DNA from 4 places in the Streptomyces sp. NPDC002463 genome. Region 4 is predicted to be linked to each of the others. Evidence: riboswitches for the same ligand, from Rfam matches in the RefSeq annotation. Region 4 holds a riboswitch; each other region holds the start of a gene.
What was found. A riboswitch is a leader RNA that binds a small molecule or an ion and turns the genes downstream of it on or off. The one in region 4 is predicted to bind cyclic di-AMP.

Region 1: linked by a shared signal. The riboswitch ahead of ACFYX3_RS29815 (transglycosylase SLT domain-containing protein) and the one ahead of ACFYX3_RS31085 (C40 family peptidase) in region 4 are both predicted to bind cyclic di-AMP.
Region 2: linked by a shared signal. The riboswitch ahead of ACFYX3_RS33565 (M23 family metallopeptidase) and the one ahead of ACFYX3_RS31085 (C40 family peptidase) in region 4 are both predicted to bind cyclic di-AMP.
Region 3: linked by a shared signal. The riboswitch ahead of ACFYX3_RS28675 (transglycosylase family protein) and the one ahead of ACFYX3_RS31085 (C40 family peptidase) in region 4 are both predicted to bind cyclic di-AMP.

The regions. Positions count from the first base shown of each region.
Region 1 is NZ_JBIARL010000016.1:197,103-204,311, forward strand. It holds gene ACFYX3_RS29810 (phosphoribosyltransferase family protein) at 1-894, shown strand, start outside; gene ACFYX3_RS29815 (transglycosylase SLT domain-containing protein) at 878-1,714, opposite strand; cyclic di-AMP (ydaO/yuaA leader) riboswitch at 1,719-1,902, opposite strand; gene ACFYX3_RS29820 (hypothetical protein) at 2,279-2,881, shown strand; gene ACFYX3_RS29825 (phosphocholine-specific phospholipase C) at 2,935-4,959, opposite strand; gene ACFYX3_RS29830 (DeoR/GlpR family DNA-binding transcription regulator) at 5,117-5,923, opposite strand; gene ACFYX3_RS29835 (SIS domain-containing protein) at 6,099-7,022, shown strand; gene ACFYX3_RS29840 (ketose-bisphosphate aldolase) at 7,062-7,209, shown strand, end outside.
Region 2 is NZ_JBIARL010000021.1:138,345-145,553, forward strand. It holds gene ACFYX3_RS33550 (DNA topoisomerase (ATP-hydrolyzing) subunit A) at 1-2,288, opposite strand, end outside; gene ACFYX3_RS33555 (M16 family metallopeptidase) at 2,470-3,825, shown strand; gene ACFYX3_RS33560 (M16 family metallopeptidase) at 3,822-5,219, shown strand; cyclic di-AMP (ydaO/yuaA leader) riboswitch at 5,418-5,581, shown strand; gene ACFYX3_RS33565 (M23 family metallopeptidase) at 5,594-6,364, shown strand; gene ACFYX3_RS33570 (GntR family transcriptional regulator) at 6,543-7,209, shown strand, end outside; partial or broken gene ACFYX3_RS33575 (hypothetical protein) at 7,201-7,209, opposite strand, start outside.
Region 3 is NZ_JBIARL010000015.1:181,048-188,256, reverse strand. It holds gene eno (phosphopyruvate hydratase) at 1-715, opposite strand, end outside; gene ACFYX3_RS28675 (transglycosylase family protein) at 1,046-1,777, opposite strand; cyclic di-AMP (ydaO/yuaA leader) riboswitch at 1,781-1,954, opposite strand; gene ACFYX3_RS28670 (transglycosylase family protein) at 2,213-3,238, opposite strand; gene ACFYX3_RS28665 (cytochrome P450) at 3,333-4,601, opposite strand; gene ACFYX3_RS28660 (globin domain-containing protein) at 4,715-5,926, shown strand; gene ACFYX3_RS28655 (hypothetical protein) at 5,936-6,241, opposite strand; gene ACFYX3_RS28650 (nucleoside triphosphate pyrophosphohydrolase) at 6,238-7,200, opposite strand.
Region 4 is NZ_JBIARL010000018.1:61,392-68,600, reverse strand. It holds gene ACFYX3_RS31095 (ATP-dependent Clp protease proteolytic subunit) at 1-337, shown strand, start outside; gene ACFYX3_RS31090 (hypothetical protein) at 345-650, shown strand; cyclic di-AMP (ydaO/yuaA leader) riboswitch at 1,051-1,173, shown strand; gene ACFYX3_RS31085 (C40 family peptidase) at 1,176-1,652, shown strand; gene ACFYX3_RS31080 (ATP-binding protein) at 1,716-2,153, opposite strand; gene ACFYX3_RS31075 (8-amino-7-oxononanoate synthase) at 2,324-3,526, opposite strand; gene bioB (biotin synthase BioB) at 3,670-4,908, shown strand; gene ACFYX3_RS31065 (adenosylmethionine--8-amino-7-oxononanoate transaminase) at 4,901-6,181, shown strand; gene bioD (dethiobiotin synthase) at 6,288-7,019, shown strand; gene ACFYX3_RS31055 (VOC family protein) at 7,168-7,209, shown strand, end outside.

The sequences.
Region 1 (7,209 bases), on a different contig from region 4:
GCGCTGGCGGCCTGCCGGGTGGTGCGGGCCAGGGGTGCCGCCCGGATCGTGCTCGCCGTGCCGGTGGCGCCGAAGGGCTGGACGGCCCGTGTCGGCGGCGAGGCCGACGAGACCGTCAGCGTGCACGCCCCGGAGCTCTTCTTCGCGATCGGGCAGTTCTACCGGGACTTCTCGCAGACCCCGGACGCCGAGGTCATCGACTGCCTGGAGCGGAACAGAGCCGGGCGGGCCCCCGTCGTGCAGGACACGGACGTACGGATCCCGGTCGACGGCGTCAGCCTCGGTGGGCGGCTCGCGGTGCCCGAGGGTGCGGGCGGCATCGTCCTGTTCGCGCACGGCAGCGGCAGCAGTCGCCACAGCCCCCGGAACCGGGCCGTGGCCGCCGAGCTCAACCGGGCGGGACTCGGGACGCTGCTCTTCGACCTGCTGACCGAGTCGGAGGCGGTGGACCGGGCGCATGTCTTCGACACCCCGCTCCTCGCCGGGCGGCTCGCCGGGGCCACGGAGTGGCTGGCCGGGCGTCCCGAGAGCGCGGGGCTGCCGCTCGGGTACTTCGGTGCGAGCACGGGTGCGGCGGCCGCGCTGTGGGCGGCCGCCGAGCCCGAGTCCCCGGTGAGCGCCGTCGTCTCGCGCGGCGGTCGGCCGGACCTCGCGGCCGAGCACCTGGCACGGGTGCGTGCCCCGACGCTCCTGGTGGTGGGCGGCGCGGACGCGATGGTCCTGGACCTCAACCGGCGGGCCCTGGCGCTGCTGCGCTGCGAGAACCGGCTCGCCGTGGTGGGGGGCGCCGGCCACCTCTTCGAGGAGCCGGGCGCCCTGGAGGAGGTGGCGGACCTCGCCACCTCCTGGTTCGCCGAGCACTTCCGGCGTGAGGGGATCAGTACGCCGAGTTGACGTTGTCGATGGAGCCGTAGCGGTCGGCCGCGTAGTTGCAGGCGGCGGTGATGTTGGCGACCGGGTCGAACAGGTCCAGGGACGTGCCGGGCACGTGGTAGGCGAGGAAGGTCGGCTCGATGACCTGGAGCAGGCCCTTCGAGGGGGTGCCGGCGACCGCGTTGGAGTCCCAGAGGTTGATGGCCTGGGGGTTGCCGGACGACTCGCGCATGACGTTGCGGAAGATGCCGTCGTAGGAGCCGGGGATGCCGTGCTGGCCCATGATGGCCAGCGACTCACGGATCCATCCGTCGAGGTTGTCGGCGTAGTTCGTCGCGGCGACCGTGGCCGCCTTGACGGCGGCGGGGGCGGCGACGGCCGGAGCGGCCGCGGCGGCGGAGGAGCCCGTTCCGGCGGCGACGGCGGGGGTGGCCGGCTTCGTCTTCGCCTGCGTGGGGGCGGCCTTCACGGAATCCCGACGAATCGTCAGTTCGAGGCCGGGGTGAATGAGTGACGGATTGTCACCCACGACGCTCTTGTTGGCGTGGTAAAGGTTCTTCCAGCCTCCCTGAATTCCCTTCTTGTGGGCGATCAGGGAAAGCGAGTCACCGCTCACGACGGTGTACGTGTGCGCGGCGGCCGGGGCGGCGGGAGCCTTGGCCGCGACCGGGGCGGCGAGGCTCTGGACGGCGATCTCCGGGGCGCCGGACACGGGCGCGGCGTCGGCGACGGCCGGGGCGATGAGCGGCAGGGCGAGTGCGGCGCCACCCGTGCCGACCAGGGCGAGGCCGCGGGAGACGGGGCTGCGGCGGTGACGGCGGTGCTTACCGTGAGCAGGCATGACGGTTTCCTCTCCGGCGCCTGCGGGGTGAGCTGTCGGGTTCGGACGGGAGATGTCCGGCCGCGCGCACGCGGCTGCACCCCGAGCCGTTCCGGAATCCGGACCGGCGTATTCGTGGGTCCCCCGCTCCTGCCGTCGGGTGAAAGGGAGTTTTACCGAGCGGCGGCAGGATTGGGCGTTCCGCTCGAATGGAGGTGACCGTAGGCCAGTAATGCGACGGATAACAAGGGGAGTGGGTCGCGGGCATCGGGAAATGGATCACGGAATTCGGGGAATTCAAGATCGATGCCGTCCGGGAGGCATCGAACTTCCTTGTCCGGTATGGGGCGGGAGAGGGGGCGGCCGGACCGGCGGGTCGTATGAGTGAGTCGCGTCACCAGGACCGCAATGTCCCATATGGTGCGTAATTCCTTTCGTGAGTAAATGGGGGGAAATTGCCTGGGGTGGGGTGTTCGTCGAGGGGTGGAGTGGCATGGATGCGAGCGGTGCTCCATGTGGGGGTAAAAGTCGCAAAAGGGACATTCATCGTGAAAGGTGGAGGCAGTCGACCCAGGAGACACCTCCATGCCGCCCTCCACCGCCCTGCTCAGCCCCGACACCCTCGACCGCGAGGCGGCCGCCCTCTTCGAGAGCGCCACCTGGCAGCGGATCGTCACGGACTGGACCGCCCCCGAGGAGTCGCCGCCCGCTGAGGACGGCTGGCGGAAGCTGCTCAGCGTGCCGGTGGACCGGCTCGTGGCCGAGGCCCTGGCCACCCTCCCGCCGGAGCTCCCCGCCGAGCGCCGGATCCCGGGACGGCTCGGAGCCGTGCTTCCGGACCGGCTGCACACCTGGCGCCGCATCGGCCAGGCCGACCTCCGCCCCTCGGTGCACCTCGGCTACGCGCGCCTCGTGCTGACCGAGTGGGGCTGGCAGAATGCCCCGTACAAGCTGCGCGACGCACGCGGTGCCCGGTGCGTCTGCGGTGCCCTCCTCGCCGCCCACCGCCTCGGCTACGGCAGCGCGGACACCATGAACGAGGCGGCCGCCTGGATCATGACCGAACTCCGGTCGCGCGGCTGGCAGGAGCTGATCGGGCCGTGGAACCGGGCCCCCGGCCGTACCGCCGCCGACGCGGTGGCCCTCCTCGACGCCACGGTCCGGCGCGCCGCCGAAGCGGGCCGCTGACGCCGTACCGGAGGCCGGGCGGCGGCCATGCCGCCGCCCGGACCCGCGGGGGATCAGCCGCTGATGCTCGGGGCTCCGGTCTCGATGTGGCCGGTGTACCGGCGCGACCAGGTGCCGTCGATGTCGGCGAGGATCGTGAAGTCGTACCAGCCGTCGTTGTACGCCACCGCGTTGAAGAAGTCCTCGCGGCTGGAGTTCGCCGGCACCGTGTACGTCCACGGGCCGTCCGAGCGGTAGGCGTTCGAGCGGATCGTGAAGGTGACGGGCCCGGCCGAGGTGTTGGTCATCTTGAACCACAGGGCCGTCTTGCCCGTACCCGCCTCCGGCGCGTACCTGGCGGCCACCTCGACCGCCTTGCCCGCCTTCGAGGCGTCCCCGATGAAGCGGCGCAGGAAGCGGTTGGGGCCCATCATCGAGATGTCGTACTTCCCCGAGCCCGAGCCGAGGCCGATGTTGAAGTAGTCGGTGGCCGTGCCGCCGGGGTCGACGGTGTACTGCCAGGCGGCGGTGTCCCGGTACTGGTGGGGGTGGATCGAGAAGTGCGCCGACCGCTTGGCCTCCGTGCCCTGGTTCGTCATCGAGAACCAGGCGAGGATCTTGCCCGCGGAGCCGAACTCGAAGCGGTCGAGGTTGCCGTTCACCTGGTACGGCAGGGCGCGCGCCGGGCGGGTGCCGGACTCCTGTACGGGCAGCGCGTTGTTCTGCGGGGCCGGGTTCGGCAGCGGGCCGCAGGTGGCCTGCCCGATCACCTTCGCCGTGGAGGGAAGGTTGGCCGGCACTCCGTACACCGGGTTGGCGAAGTCGAAGACCCCGGTCAGGTCGCCGGTGACCTTCCGGCGCCAGGCGCTGATGTTGGGGCAGGTCGCCGGGGTGCCGAGCGCCGCCGTCCAGCTCTCCATGAAGCGCAGCACCGAGGTGTGGTCGAAGACCTCGGAGCTCACCCAGCCACCGCGGGTCCACGGGGACATGACAATCATCGGGACGCGGAAGCCCAGGCCGATCGGCACGCCGTCGATGTACTCGCCCGCGGTGCCCGGAGGGGCGACCGGCGGGGGCACGTGGTCGAAGAAGCCGTCGTTCTCGTCGTAGTTGAGGAACAGCACCGTGGAGTCGAACACCTCGGCGTTCGCGGCCAGCGCGCGGTAGACGAGGTCGACGAAGTGGGCGCCGTCGCCCGGAGGGGCGTACGGGTGCTCCGAGAAGGCCTCGCTCGCGACCACCCACGACACCTGCGGCAGGGTCCCCGCGACGACGTCGGCGCGGATCGCCGCGGCGATGTCGTCCGGCGTCGAGCCGGTCACCTTCGGGACCGAGCCCATGCCCCGGTCGTACAGCGGGTCCCCGGGGCGGGCGTCGGTGAACTTCTTGAAGTACGCGAGGCCGTTGTCGCCGTAGTTGTCCTGGGCGTTCTGGTAGACCTTCCAGCTCACCCCGGCGCGCTGGAGCGCCTCGGCGTACGACTCCCAGGTGAGGCCCGACTCGTCGCCCCCGTCCTTGCTGGTGCCGTCGACCTTCCCGCTCCACAGGAAGGTGCGGTTGGGGCCCGTGGCGCTCAGCGTCGAGCAGAAGTACGCGTCGCAGATCGTGTAGTTGTCGGCGAGCGCGTAGTGGAAGGGGATGTCCCCGCGGTCGAGGTGGCCGAGCGTCCGGGTGTTGCCCACGCCCGTGACCCAGTTGTCGAGGCGGCCCTTGTTCCAGGCGGCGTGCTGCGAGGTCCAGCTGTGCGGCAGGTCGCCGTTGCACTGCGCGAGGGTCTCGCCGTCGACGCCGCCGGCGGCCGGGGTGTCGCTGAGCTTCCAGGGGTACTGGCGGCCGCCCCAGTTGGGCTGGTTGAACATGCCCCAGCCGCCGGGAATGTTGCCGGCGGCGCGGTCGCCGAAGCCCCGGACGCCCTTCAGCGTGCCGAAGTAGTGGTCGAAGCTGCGGTTCTCCTGCATGAGGATCACCACGTGCTTGACGTCCGCGAGGGTGCCGGTCGCGCCGCTCGCGGCGGCGGACGCCCGCAGCGGCGGCAGCGCGGCCCCCGCCATGAGCCCCGCGCCGATCCCGACGAATCCCCTGCGGCTGATGGGAATCATGCCCCGCCCTTCCTGTCACCGTGTGCCCCAGCGGCACGTCGGAGACATGATGGGGGAGGGCAGCTTAAAGGTATACACACGCGCGGTAATTAGTGTGTGAATACGCGGAGGACCGTAGACACCAAGGTCTGGATTGGTTCACCATCAGACCAATGAGTCAGACGGTGAGGACCTCTACCCCGGCTTCGGTGAGCTGCAGGGCCGTCTTCGGGGCGATGCCGGTGTCGGTCACGAGCAGGTCGATCCGGTCCAGACCACAGATCCGCGCGAACGCCCTGCGGCCCATCTTCGAGGAGTCGGTCACCACGACGACCCGGCTCGCCCGCTCCGCGAAGAGCCGGCTGATGCTCGCCTCGTCCTCCTGGTGCGCCATCACGCCGAGTTCGGCGTCGACCCCGTCGACCCCGAGGACCACCACGTCGAGCACGACCTCGTTGAGCACCCCGACCGTCAGCGGACCCACCAGCTCGTAGGTCTGCGGGCGGGCGACCCCTCCCGTGGTGACGATCTTGATCTGCGGACGCACCGCCAGCTCGCCCGCGATGTTGAGCGCGTTGGTGACCACGGTCAGCGCGGGCCCGGCCGGCACCGCCGTGCCCGGAGCTTCGGTGCGACCGCTCGCGAACCGCAGCGCGAGCGCGCGTGCGACCTCCGTCGTCGTCGTGCCCCCGTTGAGCCCGACGACCTCGCCGGGCGCGACCAGATCCGCCACCGCCTCCGCGATCCGCCGCTTCTCCGGCGCGTGCCGCGTCGACTTGTACCGCAGCGGCAGCTCGTACGACACGCCGTGCACGACCGCCCCGCCCCGCGTGCGGACGAGCAGCTGCTGCTCGGCCAGCTCGTCGAGATCCCGGCGGATCGTGGCGGCGGAGACGTCCAGCGTGGTCGCCGCCTCCTCCACCTCCAGCTTCCCCGAGGCGGCAAGCAGCTCCAGGAGCGTGTTCCACCGCTCGTGCTTGGACATGGGTCCCTCCCTCCACCGGGGCCACGCCCGCATGACCACCCCGCTCGTGCGCGCGTCTGATTCTAGCCGCCGAAGGGCGCGGGATCTGGAAAGAGGATGCTTGTTTCTGCTTGAATAGGGGCGTCTTCAAGCATCTTCCGTCATTATCGCGCACACTTCTTGCAAGGAGATCGGCATGACCACCACCCGCACCGCCGTGGAGATCGCCTCCCAGCCGGCGACCTGGCGCCAGGCGGCCCGCACCCTGCCCCAGCACGTCGCGGCCCTGCCCCGACGCGGCGAGCGGGTCGCGGTGATCGGCTGCGGCACCTCCTGGTTCATGGCCCTCGCCTACGCCGAGCTGCGCGAGTCCGGCGGCCACGGCGAGACCGACGCCTTCGCCGCCTCCGAGTTCCCCTACGGCCGGCGCTACGACCGTGTCGTCGCCATCACGCGCTCCGGCACCACCAGCGAGGTCCTCGCCGTCCTGTCCCGGCTCCGCGGCACCGTCCCCACCGGCGCGATCACGGCCGACCCCACCACCCCGGTGATGGACCTCGCCGACGAGGTCGCCGTCCTCGACTTCGCCGACGAGGAGTCCGTCGTCCAGACCCGCTTCGCGACCACCGTCCTCGCCCTGTTCCGTGCGCACCTGGAGGCCGAGGACGCCCTCCCCGAGGGACTGGGCACCGTCGAGGACGCGGCCCGCGACGCCGAGCAGGCCCTCGGCTCCCCGCTCGACGAGAGCGTGCGCACGGCCGAGCAGTTCACCTTCCTCGGCACCGGCTGGACCTACGGACTCGCCCTGGAGGCAGGCCTGAAGATGCGCGAGGCGGCCGGCGCCTGGACCGAGGCGTACCCGGCCATGGAGTACCGCCACGGCCCGATCAGCATCACCGGCCCCGGCCGCGTGGCCTGGGGCTTCGGTGCCCTGCCCGCCGGGCTCGCGGACGACGTGCGCAAGGTCGGCGGCACCCTCGCCGAGAGCGACCTCGACCCGCTCGCCGACCTCGTCCGCGCCCAGCGGCTCGCCGTCGCCGTCGCCGAGGCCCAGGGGCTCAACCCGGACACCCCCCGGAACCTGACCCGCTCCGTCGTCCTCTCCGACGTCCATGCCTGACCGCCGCCCCACGCCCGCCCACCACCCGGGAGAAGCACCGTGCCGCTGACGCCCACCGACGAGATCGTCCGCCGCGCCCGCGCCGCGGGCACCGGAGTGGGGGCCTTCAACGTCCTCCAGCTCGAACACGCCCAGGCCATCGTGGCCGGCGCGGAGAACGCCGACCGTCCGGTCGTCCTCCAGATCA
Region 2 (7,209 bases), on a different contig from region 4:
AAGCGCTGGCAGCGGACGCCGCCGGTGGCGCGGCCCTTGCGCGGGTACTGGTCGAAGGGGGTCAGCTTCGCCGACGTGCCCGCCGAGGAGTCCAGGGTGCCGGTGGAGCCCGCCACGGTGAAGACGACGGCGTCCGACGCCGGGTCGACGGCGGTGAACGAGATGACCTCGGCGCCCGCGGTGAGCTTGATGCCCGCCATGCCGCCCGCCGGGCGGCCCTGGGGCCGTACCTGCGAGGCCTGGTAGCGCAGCAGCTGGGCGTCGGAGGTGATGAAGACGAGGTCCTCCTCGCCCGTCCGCAGCTCCGTCGCGCCGACGATCCGGTCACCGTCCTTGAGGGTGATGACCTCCAGCTCGTCCTTGTTCGCCGGGTAGTCCGGCACCACGCGCTTCACGACGCCCTGCAGCGTGCCGAGGGCGAGGCCCGGCGAGGACTCCTCGAGGGTGGTCAGGCAGACCACCGTCTCGTCCGCCTCCAGGGAGAGGAACTCGGAGAGCGGCGCGCCGCCCGCGAGGTTCGGGGCGGTCGCGGTGTCCGGCAGCTGCGGAAGGTCGATCACCGCGATCCGCAGCAGCCGGCCGGCCGAGGTCACCGCGCCGACGTCACCGCGCTGGGTGGCGGCGACCGCCGAGACGATCGCGTCGTGCTTGGCGCGCTTGCCGTCCGTCACGGGCGGGAGGTGCTCGGTCACCGTGCGGGCCAGCAGGCCCGTCGAGGAGAGCAGCACCCGGCACGGGTCGTCCGCGACCTCGAGGGACACGGCGGCGACGGGCGCGCCCGCCGACTCCAGGAGGACCGTCCGCCGGTCCGTGGCGAACTTCTTGGCGACGGCGGCCAGCTCCGCCGAGACCAGCTTGCGCAGCTCCGCGTCGGAGTCGAGGATCCCGGTCAGCTCGTCGATCTCGCCGTTGAGGCGGTCGCGCTCGCTCTCCAGTTCAAGGCGGTCGAACTTGGTGAGGCGGCGCAGCGGGGTGTCCAGGATGTACTGCGTCTGGATCTCGCTCAGCGAGAAGCGCTCCATCAGGCGCTCCTTGGCCTGGGCGGAGTTCTCGCTCTCGCGGATGAGCCGGATGACCTCGTCGATGTCGAGGAGCGCGACGAGGAGGCCCTCGACCAGGTGGAGCCGGTCGCGCTTCTTGGTGCGGCGGAACTCGGAGCGGCGCCGGACCACCTCGAAGCGGTGGTCGAGGTAGACCTCGAGGAGCTCCTTGAGGCCGAGGGTGAGCGGCTGTCCGTCGACCAGCGCCACGTTGTTGATGCCGAAGGACTCCTCCATCGGCGTCAGCTTGTAGAGCTGCTCCAGGACCGCCTCGGGCACGAAGCCGTTCTTGATCTCGATGACCAGGCGGAGGCCGTGGCTGCGGTCGGTGAGGTCCTTGACGTCCGCGATGCCCTGGAGCTTCTTGGAGCCGACCAGGTCCTTGATCTTGGAGACGACCTTCTCGGGGCCGACCGTGAAGGGCAGCTCGGTCACGACGATGCCCTTGCGGCGGGCCGTGACGGTCTCCACGGTCGCGGTGGCGCGGATCTTGAAGGAGCCGCGGCCCGACGCGTACGCGTCCTTGATGCCGGAGAGGCCGACGATCCGGCCGCCGGTCGGCAGGTCGGGGCCGGGCACGAAGCGCATCAGCGCCTCGAGGTCGGCGTTGGGGTAGCGGATCAGGTGGCGGGCGGCCGCGACGACCTCGCCCAGGTTGTGCGGGGGCATGTTCGTCGCCATGCCGACCGCGATTCCGGACGCGCCGTTGACCAGCAGGTTCGGGTAGGCCGCGGGGAGCGCGACCGGCTCCTGCTCCTGGCCGTCGTAGTTCGGCCCGAAGTCGACCGTGTCCTCGTCGATGGACTCGGTCATGAGCAGCGCGGCCGGGGCCATCCGCGACTCGGTGTACCGCATGGCGGCCGGCGGGTCGTCGTTGCCCAGGGAGCCGAAGTTGCCGTGGCCGTCGACGAGGGGGAGGCGCATGGAGAAGGGCTGGGCCATGCGGACCATCGCGTCGTAGATCGACGCGTCGCCGTGCGGGTGGAGCTTGCCCATCACCTCGCCGACGACACGGGCGCACTTGACGAAGCCGCGCTCGGGTCGCAGCCCCATCTCGTTCATCTGGAACACGATGCGGCGCTGGACGGGCTTCATGCCGTCGCGGGCGTCGGGGAGGGCGCGCGAGTAGATCACCGAGTACGCGTACTCGAGGAAGGAGCCCTGCATCTCGTCGACGACGTCGATGTCGAGGATTCGCTCCTCGAACGCGTCGTCCGGCGGCGGTGTCTTCGTGCTGCGGCGGGCCATCGCGGCTGCGGCTCCTTCACCAACAAGGTTGATCTGACGCGGACCATTGTGGACCGTGCCACCGACAACGCCGACCGCGACCCGGAAGAGGGACATCACGAAGGTCCGGGAACTTCGCCAGGTGTCGGCGCGCTTGCATACAGTGGCAGGACTTTTTCACATCGCGATCGAAGGGACGTACATGCCCATGGGTCACACGGCCACGGCCGAGGCCGGCTCCGGCGGCCTGACAGCGACCGAGCACCGGTTGGCGAACGGCCTGCGCGTGGTGCTCTCCGAGGACCACCTGACCCCGGTCGCCGCGGTCTGCCTCTGGTACGACGTCGGCTCGCGCCACGAGGTCAGGGGCCGCACGGGCCTCGCCCACCTCTTCGAGCACCTGATGTTCCAGGGCTCGAAGCAGGTGCACGGCAACGGCCACTTCGAGCTGGTGCAGGGCGCCGGAGGCTCGCTCAACGGCACGACGAGCTTCGAGCGCACCAACTACTTCGAGACCATGCCCGCGCACCAGCTGGAGCTCGCGCTCTGGCTGGAGGCCGACCGCATGGGCTCGCTGCTCGCCGCCCTGGACGACGAGTCCATGGAGAACCAGCGCGACGTCGTCAAGAACGAGCGCCGCCAGCGCTACGACAACGTGCCGTACGGCACGGCCTTCGAGCGGCTGACCGCCCTCGCCTACCCGGAGGGCCACCCGTACCACCACACGCCGATCGGCTCCATGGCCGACCTGGACGCGGCCACCCTGGAGGACGCGCGGAACTTCTTCCGCACGTACTACGCCCCGAACAACGCGGTGCTGTCGGTCGTCGGCGACATCGACCCGGCGCAGACGCTCGCCTGGGTCGAGAAGTACTTCGGCTCCATCCCCGCCCACGACGGCAAGCCCGAGCCGCGCTCCGGCGACCTGCCCGAGGTCATCGGCGAGCAGCTGCGCGAGGTCGTCGAGGAGGAGGTCCCGGCCCGTGCGCTGATGGCCGCCTACCGCCTGCCGCACGACGGCACGCGCGCGTGTGACGCCGCCGACCTGGCCCTGACGGTCCTGGGCGGCGGGGAGTCCTCCCGGCTGCACAACCGCCTGGTCCGCCGTGACCGTACGGCGGTCGCCGCCGGCTTCGGCCTGCTGCGGCTCGCCGGGGCGCCCTCGCTGGGCTGGCTGGACGTCAAGACCTCCGGGGGCGTCGAGGTCCCGCAGATCGAGGCCGCCGTCGACGAGGAGCTCGCCCGGTTCGCCGCCGAGGGCCCCACGCCCGAGGAGATGGAGCGCGCGCAGGCCCAGTTGGAGCGCGAGTGGCTGGACCGGCTCGGCACGGTCGCGGGCCGCGCCGACGAACTGTGCCGGTTCGCCGTGCTGTTCGGCGACCCGCAGCTCGCGCTGACCGCCGTCGACCGCGTTCTGGAGATCACCGCCGACGAGGTGCGCGAGGTCGCCGCGGCCAAGCTGCGCCCCGACAACCGCGCGGTGCTCGTCTACGAGCCCCTGGCGACCGAGCAGAGCGACAACGCCGACGGCGATGACGAAGAGGGAGCGGACCAGTGACCGACGCCGCCGTGTCTTTGACGAGCATGGACTTCCACCCGCAGCCCCAGCCGGGCGCCGCGAAGCCGTGGGCCTTCCCGGCCCCGGACCGCGGCACGCTGGACAACGGCCTGACCGTGCTCACCAGCCACCGCCCCGGCCAGCAGGTCGTCGCCGTGGAGATCTTCCTGCCGGCGCCGCTGGACGCCGAGCCCGCCGGTCTCGACGGTGTCGCGACCATCATGGCCCGCGCGCTCTCCGAGGGCACCGACCAGCACAGCGCCGAGGAGTTCGCGGCCGAGCTGGAGCGCTGCGGCGCCACGCTCGACGCGCACGCCGACCACCCGGGCGTACGGGTCTCCCTGGAGGTCCCGGTCTCCCGGCTGCCCAAGGCGCTCGGGCTGCTCTCCGAGGCCCTCATCGCCCCGGCGTTCCTGGACACCGAGATCGAGCGCCTGGTGCGCAACCGTCTCGACGAGATCCCGCACGAGACGGCCAACCCGGGGCGCCGCGCCGCCAAGCAGCTCTCCAAGGAGCTGTTCCCGGCCGAGTCCCGGATGTCCCGGCCGCGCCAGGGCACCGAGGAGACCGTCGCCGCGATCGACGCCGCCGCCGTCCGCGCCTTCTTCGAGGCGTACGTCCGGCCCGGCACGGCCACCGCCGTGGTCGTCGGTGACCTGACCGGCGTCGACCTGGAGAAGGTCCTCGCCGAGACGCTGGGCGCCTGGACCGGTGAACCGGCCGAGCCGCTCCCGATGCCGCCGATCACCGCCGACGACACCGGACGGGTCGTCATCGTGGACCGTCCCGGCGCCGTTCAGACGCAGCTGCTGATCGGCCGGGTCGGCCCCGACCGGCACGACAGCGTCTGGCCGGCCCAGGTCCTCGGCACGTACTGCCTCGGCGGCACCCTGACCTCGCGTCTGGACCGGGTCCTGCGCGAGGAGAAGGGCTACACGTACGGCGTGCGGGCCTTCGGCCAGGTGCTCCGCTCGGACGCCGAGGGGAACGGCGCGTCGATGCTCGCCATCAGCGGCTCCGTCGACACTCCCAACACGGGTCCGGCGCTCGACGACCTGTGGAAGGTGCTGCGCACCCTCGCCGCCGAGGGCCTCACGGACGCCGAGCGGGAGACGGCCGTGCAGAACCTGGTGGGGGTGGCGCCCCTCAAGTACGAGACGGCGGCCTCCGTCGCAGGGACGCTCGCCGACCAGGTGGAGCAGCACCTCCCGGACGACTTCCAGGCCCAGTTGTACGCGCGGCTGGCCGAGACCGGCACCGTCGAGGCGACGGCCGCCGTGGTCAGCGCCTTCCCGGTGGACCGGCTCGTCACCGTGCTCGTCGGCGACGCGTCGCAGATCGCGGAGCCGGTGCGTGCGCTCGGCATCGGTGAAGTGACCGTCGTGACGGGCTGATTCCGGTTCCGAGACGCCAACGAGAGGACCCCGACGGCATAGTTCGTCGGGGTCCTCCGCTTTGTCCGTATTGCGGTCAAGGTGATCGTTTGCCCTGTGGCATGTCTTACAAAAGGCGTGTCCGGTTGGTGATTGAAAGACGATCCGCATAGCGTCGGTGCGGCTGTTCGTCAGTGCACGTGCCGCAACCGCGGCATCGGACAGTCATCGCCGAGTCCCCGTCAGGCGCGAGCCTGGGGAGCCGGGGACCCGCATCGTCCCTGGGGTGAATCGGGCGCCTTCGTCTCGTACGGAGGGGCTCGTAGGAGACCTTCCTGCTCCGAACCCGTCAGCTAACCCGGTAGGCGAGAAGGAAGGAAAGGATCAGCCTCTACATGGCGTTCACCCGTGCCACCGGGAAGCATCGTGGTCCGAGCCGGATGGCGCGCCGCAGCGTGGGCATCGCCGGCGTCGCGACGCTCGCCACCACCGGCGTCATCGGAACCCTCGCCTCCCCGGCACTCGCCGCCGACACGGACGACCGCTCCGTCGAGGACACCGGCCTCACCCAGGTGATCACCGAGGACTCCCTCGTCGACCCGATCAACGCCCAGGCCACCGCCCAGGAGCAGGAGGCCGTCGAGGCCATCGCCGAGGCGAAGGCCAAGGCCGAGGCGAAGCGCAAGGCGGAGGCCCGCGCCAAGGAGATCCGGCTGGAGCGCGAGCGCGCCGCCCGCGAGGCCGAGCGCCGCCGCCTCGCCTCCTTCCAGGCCCCCGTCGCCGGCTCGTACGTCTCCACCGGCTACAAGACCGGCGGCTCGCTCTGGTCCTCCGGCCACCACTCCGGCATCGACTTCCACGCCGCCTACGGCACCCGGGTCGTCTCCGTCGGCTCCGGCACCGTCGTCGAGGCCGGCTGGGGCGGCGCGTACGGCAACAACATCGTGATCCGGATGAACGACGGCACGTACACCCAGTACGGGCACCTCTCCTCCATCGGGGTCTACGTCGGCCAGACCGTCGAGCCGGGCCAGCAGATAGGCGTCTCCGGCTCCTCCGGGAACTCGACCGGCCCGCACCTCCACTTCGAGGCGCGCACCAGCCCCGAGTACGGCTCGGACATCAACCCGATCACGTACCTCCGCGCCCGCGGCGTGAACGTCTGACCCGCACCGCGTCTCAAAAGCCCCGGCTCGTACTGAGCCGGGGCTTTTCGCTGTCCAAAAGACTTCCATGGATTACGCCGGGGCATCGGAAATTCCGGCGGGCTGCAATAGAGTCGACGATCGGCGCAGAACAGGCGCCGCTGGAATTGTCTCGCGCGCACCAAGGCGGAGGTCGGACATGCGCATTCCCGCGCACTCGGTATGCACGGCGATCCGGGACGACATCGTCTCCGGCGTGTACGAGCGGGGCGGTCGGCTGACCGAGGAGCAGCTCGCCCGCCGGTACGGGGTCTCCCGGGTCCCGGTCCGCGAGGCGCTGCGCACCCTGGAGTCCGAGGGCTTCGTCGTCACCCGCCGCCACGCGGGCGCCCACGTCGCCGAGCCGACCGAGCAGGAGGCCGCCGACCTGCTCGACATGCGGGCGCTGCTCGAACCGCTGGGGGCCGCACGGGCCGCGCAGCGGCGCACCGAGGCGCACCTCAAGGTGCTGCGCGGCCTGGTCAGGCTGGGGCAGGAGCGGGCCAGGCGAGATCAGGGCGAGGATCTGCGCTCGCTCGGCGGCTGGTTCCACGAGACGCTCGCGCAGGCCTCCGGGAGCCCCGCTCTGACGGCGCTGCTCACTCAACTGAGGCAGAAGATCGCCTGGACGTACGTCGTGGAGCAGCCCGCCCAGCCGGTCGAGGCCTGGGCCGAGCACGGCGCGATCGTGGACGCCGTGGCGCGCGGGGACGCCGAGCGGGCGCGGGCGCTGACCGCGCTCCACGCGGAACGCTCGATGCCGCTGCACCGGCTCAAAAGTCCGGAGCGGGGTCGTGTGAGGGTTTCGCAACATGCCGTCAACACGG
Region 3 (7,209 bases), on a different contig from region 4:
CGTCGGAGCCCGGGGTGTAGCCGGCCTCCTTGATGGCCTCGACGATGAGGTCGAGGGCGGCGCGGTTCGACTCCAGGTTCGGGGCGAAGCCGCCCTCGTCGCCGAGGCCGGTGGAGAGGCCCTTGCGCTTCAGGACGGCCTTGAGGGTGTGGTAGATCTCCGCACCCCAGCGGAGGGCCTCGGAGAAGGACTCCGCGCCGATCGGGGCGATCATGAACTCCTGGATGTCCACGTTGGAGTCGGCGTGCGACCCACCGTTGAGGATGTTCATCATCGGAACGGGCAGCAGGTGCGCGTTCGGGCCGCCGAGGTAGCGGAAGAGCGGGAGGTCGCTGGCCTCGGAGGCGGCGTGCGCGACGGCGAGGGAGACGCCGAGGATGGCGTTGGCGCCGAGCGAGCCCTTGTTCTCGGTCGCGTCCAGATCGAACATGGCCTGGTCGATCAGGCGCTGCTCGGTGGCGTCGTAGCCGACGAGCTCCGGGCCGATCTGCTCGATGACGGCGAGGACGGCCTTCTCGACACCCTTGCCCAGGTAGCGGTTGGGGTCACCGTCGCGGAGCTCGATGGCCTCGAAGGCACCGGTGGAGGCGCCGGACGGAACAGCAGCACGGCCGGTGCTGCCGTCGTCGAGGCCGACCTCGACCTCGACCGTGGGGTTGCCTCGGGAGTCCAGGATTTCCCGGGCTACGACGACGTCGATGGACGGCACGAGCATCTCCTTTTTGGGATGTGACGCTGGATGTGACGCAAGGTCGGTGCAGGGTCGCTTGGCCTTGCGACAAGAGCCTAACCGGCGCGGGCGCTCCCGCCCGCCGGGCGCCCGCCCCCTGGGACGAAAAAGGACCCAAGGGCATGCATTGGGGGACGAAGACACCCTTATCTACTGGACAGTAACCACGAAGTCCGCCCCGAGCGGGGAGTGCTCCCCTATAAGAGGGAACCCCGGTCCGGCGCGCACGGGGGAAAGGCGCGCCGGACCGGGGTGGTCACCGCGGGAGGGTCGTCGGGGCCGCGTGAGCCGCCGGACTCACGCGAACCGCCGGGGTCACTTCAGGTGGAGCTGCTGACCCGGGTAGATGAGGTCGGCGTTCTCGACGACGCCCTTGTTCAGCTCGAAGATCTTGGCCCAGCCGCCCTCGACGTGGTGTGCCTCGGCGATCTTGCTGAGGGTGTCACCGGTGACGACCTTGTACTCGCCGTCACCCTTCTCGACCTTCTTGCCGGTCGGGGTGGTGACGGTCTTCTTGGCGGCCTTCGGGGCCGCGCGGTGCTCGCTGCGGGTGGTCGGCTGCTCGGCGCGACGCTCCTGCTTCGGGGCGGCCTGCTGCTTGGGGGCGGCCTGCTGGGGCTCGCTCTGCTGCGGGGCGGACTGCTGCGGGGCCTCGGCGGCGCCGCCGTCGTAGGAGGCACCGGAGAGGCCGACGCCGCAGCTCGGCCACGCGCCCTTGCCCTGGCCCGCGAGGACCTTCTCGGCGATGGCGATCTGCTGGGACTTCGACGCGAGGTCGGCGCGCGGGGCGTAGGCGGTGCCACCGAACGCGGCCCAGGTGGAGTTGGTGAACTGGAGGCCGCCGTAGAAACCGTTGCCGGTGTTGATGGCCCAGTTGCCGCCGGACTCGCACTGGGCGACGGCGTCCCACTCGGAGGCGGTGGCGGCCGAGGCGGTGCCGGCGGTCATCAGCGGGGCGGCGACGGCGATGCCGGTGACGCCGACGAGGGTGACGACCTGGGTGGCCTTGGAGGGACGGCGGTGTTTGCCCTTGGCGGAAAACAGCATGGGAATTCTCCTCACCGACGCCTGTGAGGTGAGCTGTCGGGTTCGGGCCGGAAAGTTGCCCGGCCGCGTGTCCTTGCACGCGGCTTCACCCCAAGCCGATCGTCGGCCGTCTGTCTCAACGGCCGGGACCGGCACTTACCTTGGGTCCCCCACTCCTGCCTTCGGCGCTTGCGCGACGACTGTTCCCATCGGCCGACGGCAGGATTCGGCGTTTCGGTCGACGGGGCCCGCGGTGGCGAGCGGTGACGACCGTAGACACAGACCCACCGGAAGTTCAAAGAGGCGCATTGCGGAAAAATCGCCCCTGCTTGCCCTCCGGTGGGCGGTGTTTGCGCAGGTGAGAGGTGACGGGAGCAAAGTTTGCGGACGTGACACGCCAGTTGGGACGAAGAGACCCATGTCTCACTTGCCCAGAACCGGACATAAGACCGCGAACTAACCTTCCGCCTGTACCGAACCCGCCGTCAGGTCGAGGCTCTGACCAGGCAGGATGAGGTCCGGATCGACGCCCACCGTCTTCCGGTTGGCGTCGTAGAGCGCGGTCCAGCCCCCGGGGAGTTCGTTCTCCTGCGCAATGCCGGACAGGCTGTCACCCGGCTGCACGGTGTACTCGCCCGAAGTGTCCTGACTGTCCGTTGCGCCCGAATCATTCGCCTCGTCAGTCACGGGCGTGGCGTCGACCTTGTCGGCCGACTTGTCCACACCCGCCGCATGCTTGCCCGTTTCAGTTGAACTGTCCGGCTTGCCGGATTCCTCCGGCGCGGCCTCGCCGCGATGCTTGCCGGTACCGGGCGTGGCCGACGGCACGTCACCCTTCGGCGTGTCGGATGAATCCGGCGTACCGGGCGTAACGGACGCGTCGGGGGTACCCGGGGTCGCCGGCGTGGCGGGCGTGGCCGGAGCCGTCGTCGACGCGCCCGGTGTGACGGAGGTCGCGGGAGCGGTCGGCGCGGCCGGGGTCGCGGACACCGCCTCCCGCGGGGAGGAGGCCGTCGACGCGTCACCCGCGGTGCGGTTGGACTCGGGCAGCGGTCCGGCGGGCGTCGTCGGGACGGCGGCCGGACCGGGGTTCACGCCCGTGGCCTTGCCGTCGTTCTTCAGGCCGGCGATCGGCGCGCAGGTGGCCCACTCGGTGCTGCCCTGGGCGAGCGCCTTCTCGGCCACCGCGATCTGCTGGGCGCGGCTGGCCAGGTCGGGGCTGGGCGCGTACGCGAGGCCGCCGTGCCGCTCCCAGCTGTCCTGGGTGAACTGGAGGCCGCCGTACATGCCGTTGCCGAAGTTGGCGCTCCACTGGCCGCCGGACTCGCACTCGGCGACCCGGTCCCAGGTGGGGGCGTCGGCGGCGGAGGCGGATCCGGTGGCGAGCAGCGGCAGCGCCATGGCGGATCCGGTCACGCCCGCGGCGACGACGAGGGCGGGGGCCTGACGGGGGCGACGGTGTCGTCCGTTCCCGGAGCGCATAGGAACGCCTTTCGCGTGACGGCTGAGACTGCCGGGAAACGTAGCCGCATTCGAACGTCCGTCACAAGTCGATGGCGCCACGATCACGCGAAGATCACATTTCTGACGGATCCTCAGTACCCAGGACCGGTACGGAAGGGGAGAACTCCACCGGAAGCGTCCGCAAACCACGCATGATGAGCCCGCCGCGCCACCGCAGTTCGGCCGGATCGGCGGCAAGTCGCAGGTCCGGCAGGCGAGTCAGCAGCGTCGCGATCGCCGTCTGCCCTTCGAGGCGGGCGAGCGGCGCGCCCAGGCAGTAGTGGATGCCGTGCCCGTAGCCGAGGTGCTGGTTGTCGCGCCGGGCGAGGTCGAGGGTGTCGGGACCGTCGAAGCGCTCCGGGTCCCGGTCGGCGGCGGCGAGGACCACGAGCACAGGATCGCCCGCCGGGATCTCCTGCCCGCCGATGGTCAGCGCCCGCGTCGCGTACCGCCAGGTCGCCATCTCCACGGGCCCGTCGTACCGCAGCAGCTCCTCGACGCCGGTCTCCAGGAGCCCGGTCTCCCCGGCGGCGAGCGAGGCCTGGAGCCGCTCGCGCTGTCCGGGGTGGCGCAGCAGCTGGTAGACGCCGTTGCCGATGAGGTTGACGGTCGTCTCGAAGCCGGCGAACAGGAGGATGAAGGCCATGGCGGCGGCCTCGTTCTCGGTGAGGTGCTCGCCGTGGTCGGAGGCCTTGATGAGCCCCGAGATGAGGTCGTCCGCCCCTTCTTGCCGCAGGCCTTCGCGCTTTCGGTGGATGAGCTCGGCGAGATAGCCGCGCATCTTCTTCACCGACCGGGCGACCCCGCCGCGCGGCCCGCCGCCGTGCCGGATCATCATCCCGGCCCAGTCCCGGAAGTCGTCCTGGTCCTCCGCCGGCACGCCGAGGAGGTCGCAGATCGCGTAGATGGGCAGCGGGAAGGCGAACTCGTGGATGAGGTCGGCACTCCCCCGCTCCACGAAGGAGTCGATGAGCCGGTCGGTCAGCTCCTGCACGCGCGGGGTGAACTCGGCGACCCGGCGCGGGGTGAAGGCCTTCGAGACGAGCCGCCGCAGCCGGGTGTGGTCCGGCGGGTCGATGTTGAGCAGGTGCGTCATCAGCTCGGCCTTGCGCTCGCCCGGGATGCCCGTCTTCCCCTTCGCGTGCGGGGACTCGTCGTGGTGCGCGGGGTTCTTGGAGAGCCGCTGGTCGGCGAGGGCCTGCCGGGCGTCCGCGTACCGCGTCACGAGCCAGGCCTCGACGCCGCTGGGCAGCGTCGTCCGGTGGACGGGCGCGTGCTCCCGCAGCCAGGCGTAGGCGGGGTACGGATCGCTCGCGAACTCCCAGGTGAAGAGCTCGGGCATGGGGGCGGGGCCGGGGGTCGTACTCACGGCACGACCGTACAGGGCGCCCCCTGCGGCCCATTCGCGGAGAAGATGTGATCAAACGGTGTGGGTTGTGCCCTAGATTCTTGTCAGTGGATCCCCAGCTGCTCAGAAGCACGTTCGCGGTCGTCGAGAGGCGGGCCGAGCACGCCGTCACGTTCTTCTACTCGCACCTCTTCTGGAACAACCCCGGGGTGCGCGAGCTCTTCCCCGAGGACATGCTTCCCCAGCGGGACCGGCTCTTCGCGGCGCTCACGCACGTGGTGACGCACCTGGAGGACCCCGGGCTCGCCGGCTACCTCGGGCAGCTGGGCCGCGACCACCGCAAGTTCCTCGCCTCCCCCGCGCTGTACGCGGCCGTCGGGCAGAGCCTGCTCGCCGCGTTCGCGCACGCCGCCGGTGCCGTCTGGACGATCGAGGCGGAGAAGGCCTGGACCGAGGCGTACGGGCACGTCGCCGATCTGATGCTGGCGGGCGCCGACACGGCGGCGACGGCCGGGGAGCCCGCGTGGTGGGACGCGGACGTCGTCCGGCACGAGCGGTACGGCGACGACCTCGCCGTCCTGACCCTCCGCCCCCGGCAGCCGATGCCGTTCCGCCCCGGCCAGTACGTCGGCGTCAGCTCGCTGCGGGTCCCGCGCGTCTGGCGCACGTACTCCCTCGCCGACGCGCCCCGCCCGGACGGCACGCTGGAGCTTCACGTGAGCCGGATCGCGGGCGGCGCGATGAGCACGGCGCTGGTCGAGGAGACGGGCCCGGGCGAGGTGCTGCGGCTCAGCGCCCCCGGCGGCGGGCTCACCGCGCGGACCCCGCCGGGCGGACTGCGCACCTATATATGCGGGGGTACGGGCTGGGCCCCGGTGCGGGCCCTCCTCGTGGAGGCCGCCGGGGCCGAGCCGGAGCTGGAGGGCCGGCTGTTCGTGGTGGCCCGCGCGAAGGAGTACCTGTACGGGCGCGAGGACGCCGAACTCCTGAAGGAACGCCTCCCCGGCCTCAGCGTCACCTACATCACGGCCGCGCCCCGCCAGCGCAGGGACCAGGCGACGGAGCGACTGCTCCAGGCGCTGCGGGCGTGCGTCCACTGGGCGGCGCACGATGTGTACCTCGCCGGTCCGCCGGCGTTCGTGGCGGAGGTCGCCGAGGTCCTGGAGGAGCTGGGCACCGACCCGGCGCGGATCCACCGCGACACCCTGCCGTACGTCGGCCGCTTCGGCACCCGCCCGAACACCGCCGCCGAACGCCTCCTGGGCCCCCCGGCCCCCCTCTGGCACAACCCGGAGGCCCGGGCGCCGCGCGAGACGTGAGCCCGGGCGTCAGCGCCGCGCGCGCCACCGCCGCACGGCGACCCCTGCCAGATCCACGACGCCCAGCAGGGTGAACAGCGCGGCGACGATCCGAATCCAGACCGCGTGGCCGTCGCTCACTGCCTCCCAGCCGAACAACGCGACCATCATGGCCGTGAGGCCGGGCGCGTCGTCGGAGGACGACTTCCGCACCGTCTTCTTCGGGGCACTCGCCGCGCTCGTGCCTTCCTCGGCCGGGTCCGGCGCGGCCGAGCCCAACGCGGTCGAGCCCGGCTCGCTCGTCGCCGGCGCGGTCGTCGTCGGCGTGCCCGTCACGTCAGGCCCTCCGCCGCGCGGATCGCGTCCCGGTACGTGCGGGCGGCGGCCCGCAGCGCCGCCTCCGGGTCCACTCCGGCCGCGTCGGCGCGGGCCGCGAGGGCGAGCAGTTCGTAGCCGATGCCCTCGGCCGCCGGGAGCTTCACGTCGAGGCCCGCCGTCCGGACCCGCCCCGCGAGCTTCGCGGCGAGCGCGAGCCCCGGCTGCCCGAGCGGCACCCCGTCCGTGACGGACTCCCGCTGCTTCTCGATCGCCTTGGTGCGCAGCCAGTGCGCGTGGACGTCCTCGGGGGTCTCGGCGGTCGCGTCGCCGAAGACGTGCGGGTGCCGGTGGACCAGTTTCTCGACGAGCGTCCCGGCGACGTCGTCCACGGAGAACGGCTCCTCCGCGTCCTCCTCGGCGATCCGGGCGTGGAAGACGACCTGGAGCAGGACGTCCCCGAGCTCCTCGCGCAGCTCCCGCCGGTCGCCCTCCTCGATCGCCTCGACGAGTTCGTACGCCTCCTCGATGGCGTACTTGGCGAGCCCCTGGTGGGTCTGGCGCGAGGTCCAGGGGCACTCGCGGCGGATGCGGTCCATGATCTGCACGAGGTCGAGGAGGCGGGCGCCGGGCAGGTCGTACGAGCCGGGCAGCAGCTCCAGGTCGGGCATGGACACGCGGCCGGAGCCGGCGAGCCGGGCGAGGCCGTCGGTCAGCGTCCGGTCGCCCTCGCCGGAGGGCAGCAGCAGGACCGTACGGCCTCCGGCGCAGGCCTCGACGAGCTCCTCCGCGGTGGGCCGGAGGTGCTCGACGGCGACGCCCGCCTCCCGCAGGTACGGCAGCTGGGGGTGGTCCTCGTCGGGGCAGAGCACCCGGTCGGCTCCGTGCAGCGCCTGCCAGGCGGGCCAGGACAGCAGTCCGGGCGCCACGCGGTGGCTGGCGGTGAGCAGGACGATGCGGCCGGGGCTCTCAGAAGTCACCCCTCGAAC
Region 4 (7,209 bases):
CTGCCTCGGGCAGGCCGCCTCCACCGCCGCCGTCCTGCTCGCCGCCGGCACCCCCGGCAAGCGGCTCGTCCTCCCCGGCGCCCGGGTCACCCTCCGCCAGCCGGCCATGGACGAACCCCTCCAGGGACAGCCGAGCGACCTCGACATCCACGCGCGCGAGCTGCTCCGGCTGCGCGCCCTGACGGCCGGGATGCTCACCGAGTACACCGGGCAGAGCCGGGACCGGATCGACGCCGACATCGACCGCCTCACCGTCCTGGACGCGCCGGCGGCCGTCGCGTACGGGCTGGTGGACCACGTGATCACGAACCGGCGCGACGCCGGTGCGGCGCGGTGAGCCGGCCGTGGTACCCGAGCTGCCGCCGCTGCCCGCGCTGACGCGGGCCGAGGGCGAGTTGATCGACGCCTACCTCGAAGTCGTCGACCTCCTTGGGAAGATCAACCCATCCAGAGGTACGCATACCTATGGGGCACTACGGGCGGCACAGGCCCTGGTGGGGCGCGCGGAGGCGCTGCGCGAGGCCCTGACGCTCATGCATATGCGGGGCGAGAGCGAGGTGCACGCGGACACACTGGCGCGCGCCCTGCGGGTGTTGGACGGAGAGCGCCGCACCGACCGCGTCACCGTCCCCCACGCACGGGCGAGTTGACATTCCGGCATGTCGTGTCGAGGTCCGTACGGCCGACACGCACCGCAGAATCGCTCCCCCGTTCGGCGTAGTCGACGAGTCGACATATGGGTCGGGTGAGTTGCGCAACAGGTGTACGCATCTGGCGGAATGGGGCGTTCCGCCCCTGGTACGGGGCTCGTAGGCCAAACCTCCGGTGATCGCGAAAGCACCCTGTCCACCCGAATGGATCAGTCGTGAGGAGCCTCACATATCGCCGTTTCAGCTCGGATTTCGCCCTGGGTGTGGGTCAAGATCCCTGTCGACGACAAGCCCCCGCCATCCGAGGCGGGGCGGTCCGGGCGGACGCCGAGTCCTGCCGCTGTCCCGGACGTCTGGTCGACAGGAGTGGATCGGCAGGAGTGGAGGACCCAGGCAGTACGGGACGTACGCGCTGTTTCCGCAGCGGGACCGTCCCTTGGGGTGAAGCCGCAGCCGCGGCCGGGCATCTTCGCCAGCCCGAACCCGACAGGTCATCCTTCGCAGGCGGCTGACGAAGGGTTGCGCATGACTGCGCAGATGCACGTCCCGTCCCTGCTGTCCCGGGCCGGAGCCGTCACGGCTCTCACCCTCGCCGCCGTCGGCGGCACGATGCTCGCACCGGGTGCGGCGTCCGAGGCCCAGGCGGCGACCACCTACGCGAACAAGGCACTGAGCGTCGCCGCGTCCAAGAAGGGAGCCCCGTACCGGTACGGGAGCGCGGGACCCACCCGGTTCGACTGCTCCGGTCTGACGCTCTACGCGTACAAGCAGGCGGGCAAGTGGCTGCCCCGCACCGCGCAGCAGCAGTACAACAACACCCGGCACATCTCCGCGTCCAGCAGACAGAAGGGGGACCTGGTCTTCTTCCACTCCGGCGGGAGCGTCTACCACGTGGGCATCTACGCCGGCAGCGGCAAGATCTGGCACTCGCCCAAGACGGGATCCTGGGTGAAGCTCGACCCGATCTGGACGTCGAGGGTCTACTACGGCCGCGTCCGATGACGCCCGCCGGGCACTGAGCCCGCCCCAGGGGTGCGGTGGCGCCGCCGCACCCCTGCGCCGGGTCTACGCGTACGAGGCCGCCGTGGAGGCCCACGGGAGGGAGATCCAGACCGTCTTCCCGCCCTCCTCCGTCGGGGTGACCGACAGACGGCCGCCCGCCTCCGCCGCCAGGGAGCGGATGATGACCATGCCCCGGCCGTTGTCCTGCTGGACCGCCGCCGGAAGACGGCGGGGCCAGCGCGGGTGGCTGTCGGTGACGCCGATGTGGAGGCGCTCCTCGCGCTCCAGGCGGACGTCGACCGTGAACGTGGGCGACTGCCCGAAGGTGTGCAGGACGGCGTTGGTGGCCAGCTCCGAGATCATCAGGCGGATCGCGTCCGCCAGGTCGTCGGCACCGTCGAGGCCCCACCCGTCGAGGACCTCCGCGACGAACCGCCGGGCGGTGGGGACCGACGCGGGATCGCTCGGCAGAGTGACGGATGCTTCCTGATGGTCTGCCATGGCGACGCTGTCCCTTTCCCGCCGGGGCTTCTGCCCCGGATCGCGCTTCGCGTCAGAGTCCCACCGATCGTGCCGCCCCGGCAGGCGTTCCACCAAGATATGTCCCCATCTGTCGCCCGAAGCGGTGAACTCTGCTGCCCGGGACCGCGCTTGGGACTCCCGACGGGACGTCAGACCGCCGGCGCGGTCCGCAGGATCGTCTCCACCGCGTGCGCGATCTCCGCGTCCGTCAGATCGGCCCGCGCCGTGAGCCGCAGCCGCGAGATGCCGTCGGGGACGGACGGGGGACGGAAGCAGCCGACCGCCAGGCCCTGTTCGCGGCAGTCCGCCGCCCAGCGCAGCGCCGCCTCCGGGGAGGGGGCGTGGACCGAGACGACGGCCGCGTCGGGACGGGCCGAGGTCAGCCCGGCGTCCGTGAGCAGCCGGTGCAGGGTGGTGGCGACGGTACGGGCCCGCTCGGCGAGGCCTGGTTCGGCCGCGATCAGCCGCAGGCTCGCGAGCGCGCCGCCCGCGGCGGCGGGGGCGAGCCCGGTGTCGAAGATGAAGGTGCGGGCGGCGTTCACCAGGTGCTCGATCACCCGCGCCGGGCCGAGGACGGCGCCGCCCTGGCTGCCGAGGGACTTCGAGAGGGTGAGGGTGGCGACGACGTCCTCGTCGCCCGCGAGCCCGGCCTCGTGCAGCGCGCCCCGGCCGCCGTCGCCGAGGACGCCGAAGCCGTGGGCGTCGTCGACGACGAGCCCGGCGCCGTGCGCGCGGCAGGCGTCGGCGAGCCCGGGGAGCGGGGCCTTGTCGCCGTCGACGGAGAAGACGGAGTCGCTGACGACGAGTGCCCGGCGCCCCGGATGGGCGTCCAGGGTCTTGGCGACGGCCTCGGCGTCGGTGTGCGGGACGACCGCGGTCTCAGCGCGCGCCAGGCGGCAGCCGTCGACGATCGAGGCGTGGTTGGAGGCGTCGGAGACGATCAGGGAGTCCCGGCCGGAGAGCGCGGTGAGCGCCGCGAGGTTCGCGGTGTAGCCGGAGGAGAAGACGAGGGCCGCCTCGAAACCGCAGAAGTCGGCGAGTTCGCGCTCCAGGCGGGTGTGCAGCCGGGTGGTGCCGGTGACGAGCCGCGAGCCGGTGGAGCCGGCGCCCCAGCGCCTGGCCGCCTCGGCCGCCGCCTCGGTGACCTCGGCGCGGCGGGTGAGGCCGAGGTAGTCGTTGCTCGCCAGGTCCAGGACGTCCGACTCGGCCGCCCGGGGCCGCAACGTCCGGACGAGACCGGCCTCGGCCCGGCGGCGCGCCTCCGCGTCGGTCCAGTCGAAGGCGGTACGGCGCGGGCCCGCGGCCCGTGCGTCGTCGGCGCCCGCGGCGCGTGCGTCCTCGGCCTGTGGCATGCGGCGATCCTTTTGTAGGCAGCGCACAGACCCTAACCGCAGGATGCCGAGGTCGGGATGTGGTCATCCACACACCTCGATCGGGGGCGTTTGTTCGGATCCTCCTTGGCCAGGGGGCGGGCGGTAGGCAAGGATCTGCGGTTATGGACCTCCTGAACACGCTGGTGGAGAAGGGGCTGCGGCGCGAGCTGCCGACCCGTGAAGAAGCGCTCGCCGTGCTGGCGACCTCCGACGACGAACTGCTCGAGGTGGTGGCGGCGGCCGGCAAGGTGCGCCGTCAGTGGTTCGGGCGCCGGGTGAAGCTGAACTACCTGGTCAACCTGAAGTCCGGTCTCTGTCCCGAGGACTGCTCGTACTGCTCGCAGCGGCTCGGCTCGAAGGCCGAGATCCTCAAGTACACCTGGCTGAAGCCGGACGAGGCCTCGCAGGCCGCGGCGGCGGGTGTCGCCGGCGGCGCCAAGCGGGTCTGCCTGGTGGCCAGCGGCCGCGGCCCGACGGACCGGGACGTGGAGCGCGTCGGCAAGACGATCGAGGCGATCAAGGAGCAGAACGAGGGCGTCGAGGTGTGCGCCTGCCTCGGTCTGCTCTCCGACGGCCAGGCGGAGCGGCTGCGGGAGGCCGGCGCCGACGCGTACAACCACAACCTGAACACGTCCGAGGCGACGTACGGGGACATCACCAAGACCCACACCTACGCGGACCGCGTGGACACCGTGCAGAAGGCGCACGCCGCCGGTCTGTCGGCCTGCTCCGGTCTGATCGCGGGCATGGGCGAGAGCGACGAGGACCTCGTCGACGTCGTCTACGCGCTGCGTGAGCTCGACTCGGACTCGGTGCCGGTCAACTTCCTGATCCCGTTCGAGGGCACCCCGCTCGCCAAGGAGTGGAACCTCACCCCGCAGCGCTGCCTGCGGATCCTCGCGATGGTCCGGTTCGTCTGCCCCGACGTCGAGGTGCGGATCGCCGGCGGCCGCGAGGTGCACCTGCGCTCGATGCAGCCGCTGGCGCTGAACATCGCGAACTCGATCTTCCTCGGCGACTACCTGACCAGCGAGGGCCAGGCCGGCCAGGCCGACCTGGACATGATCGCGGACGCGGGCTTCGAGGTGGAGGGCGCGGGCACGACCACGCTGCCGAAGCACCGCGCGGACGCGCTCGCGGCGGCGGGCGGCTGCGGCTCCAAGGCCTCGGCGGGCTGCGGTTCGGAGGCCTCCGCGGAGGGCACGGGCTGCGGTGGTCACGCGGAGGAGGCCGGCGGCTGCGGCCCCTGCGGCGGACACGCGGCGCCGGCGGCCGAGGAGGCCCGTGCGAACGAGGCCCGCACCGATCTGGTGGCCGTGCGCCGCCGGGGCGCCGGCACGGACCTCGCGCCGAATGCGTAACGACGAGCTCCTCGCCCTGGACCGGGCGCACGTCTGGCATCCGTACGGCCCCATGCCGGGCCGTGCGGAGCCGCTGGTCGTCGCGTCCGCGTCCGGGGTGCGCCTCCGGCTCGCCGAACCCGTCGAGGGCCAGAGCGAGTTGGTCGACGGCATGTCCTCGTGGTGGTCGGCGGTCCACGGCTACAACCACCCCGTGCTCAACGAGGCGGCGCGCGGCCAGCTGGAGAAGATGAGCCACGTCATGTTCGGCGGGCTCACCCACGAGCCCGCCGTCCGGCTCGCCACCCGGCTGGTCGAGATCACCCCCGAACCGCTCCGGCACGTCTTCCTCAGCGACTCGGGCTCGGTCTCCGTCGAGGTCGCGGCCAAGATGTGCCTGCAGTACTGGCGTTCCCTGGGCCGCCCCGAGAAGCAGCGGCTCCTCACCTGGCGCGGCGGCTACCACGGGGACACCTGGCAGCCGATGTCCGTGTGCGATCCCGAGGGCGGGATGCACGAGCTGTGGTCGGGGGTGCTCCAGCGGCAGGTGTTCGTGGACGCGCCGCCGGCCGCGTACGAGGAGTCGTACGCGGAGCTGCTGCGGGCCCGGATCGCCGAGCACGCGCACGCGCTGGCGGCGGTGATCGTGGAACCGGTCGTGCAGGGCGCGGGCGGCATGCGCTTCCACGACCCGGCGTACCTGCGGGTGCTGCGCGAGGCCTGCGACGCGCACGACGTGCTGCTGGTGTTCGACGAGATCGCGACCGGGTTCGGGCGTACGGGCACGCTGTTCGCCGCGGACCAGGCCGGGGTCTCCCCCGACGTGATGTGCGTGGGCAAGGCGCTGACCGGCGGCTACCTGTCGATGGCGGCGACGCTCTGCACGAGCCGCGTCGCCGACGGGATCTCGCGCGGCGAGGTCCCGGTCCTGGCACACGGGCCGACCTTCATGGGCAACCCGCTGGCGGCGGCGGTCGCCGTCGCCTCGATCGACCTGCTGCTCTCCCAGGAGTGGCAGGCCGAGGTCAAGCGCATCGAGTCGGGCCTCCGAGAGGGCCTCGCCCCGGCAGCCGACCTCCCGGGCGTCCGCGACGTACGGGTGCTCGGCGCGATCGGCGTCGTCCAGCTCGACCACGAGGTCGACATGACGGCGGCGACCCGCGCGGCAGTCCGCGAGGGCGTCTGGCTCCGCCCGTTCCGAGACCTGATCTACACGATGCCGCCGTACGTGACGGACGAGCAGGACCTCGCCCGGATCTGCGCGGCGGTACGGGCGGCGGCTGCAGCCGGCTGACGCCGTTGTGGGCAGTGGCGGGCACGCGGAACGGCGCCCCTGCCGGCGCCAGAGGCTCCCGCCACCCCAGCCCACCGGCCCCGCACCGAACAAGAAAGGACGCCCCATGGGCATCATCGTCGTCACCGGCACCGGCACGGAGATCGGCAAGACCATCGTCACGGCAGCCCTCGCCGCCGTGGCCACGGCCGCCGGCCGCTCCGTAGCCGTCCTGAAGCCGGCCCAGACCGGCCTCGCCCCGGACGAGCAGGGCGACGCGGACGAGGTCGTACGCCTCTCCGGCGCCACGGCCTCCGCCGAACTGGGCCGTTTCCCGGAGCCGCTGGCCCCGGGCACGGCCGCCCGGCGGGCCGGGCTCGCCCCGGTCGGGCCCGGGGAGGTCGCCGAAGCGGCCCGGAAGCTGGCCGAGGAGCACGACCTGGTGCTCGTGGAGGGCGCGGGCGGCCTGCTCGTCCGCTTCGACGAGGAAGGCGGCACGCTCGCGGACGCCGCCGCGCTGCTCGGCGCGCCGGTCCTGGTGGTGGTCCCGGCGGGTCTGGGGACGCTCAACTCGACGACCCTGACGGCCGAGGCGCTGCGGGCGCGCGGGATCGAGCAGCTCGGCGTGGTCGTCGGCAGCTGGCCGGACGCGCCGGACCTCGCGGCGCGCTGCAACCTCGCGGACCTGCCGGAGGCGGCGGGCGCTCCGCTGCTCGGAGCCGTACCGGAGGGTTCGGGGGCGCTGGACCCGGCGGAGTTCCGGGCGGCGGCGGGCGGCTGGCTGGGGCCGGAGCTCGGCGGCACGTGGGACGCGCAGGCGTTCACCGAGGCGCAGGCGGCACCGCTCTCCGCGAGCTGAGGGCACGCGCGGAGACCGCGCGGGCAGCACCGGTCTCCGTACGCGGAAAGCACGGTCTCCGTACACGGACGGCACGCGCGCAAGGCACGGCCCTCACCAAGGGCGCGCGGGGAAGCACGACCCGCATTCCTCTCCGTACGCTGACCGTATGCGCGCACACGTTCAGGAGATCGTCTTCGACTGCGCCGCC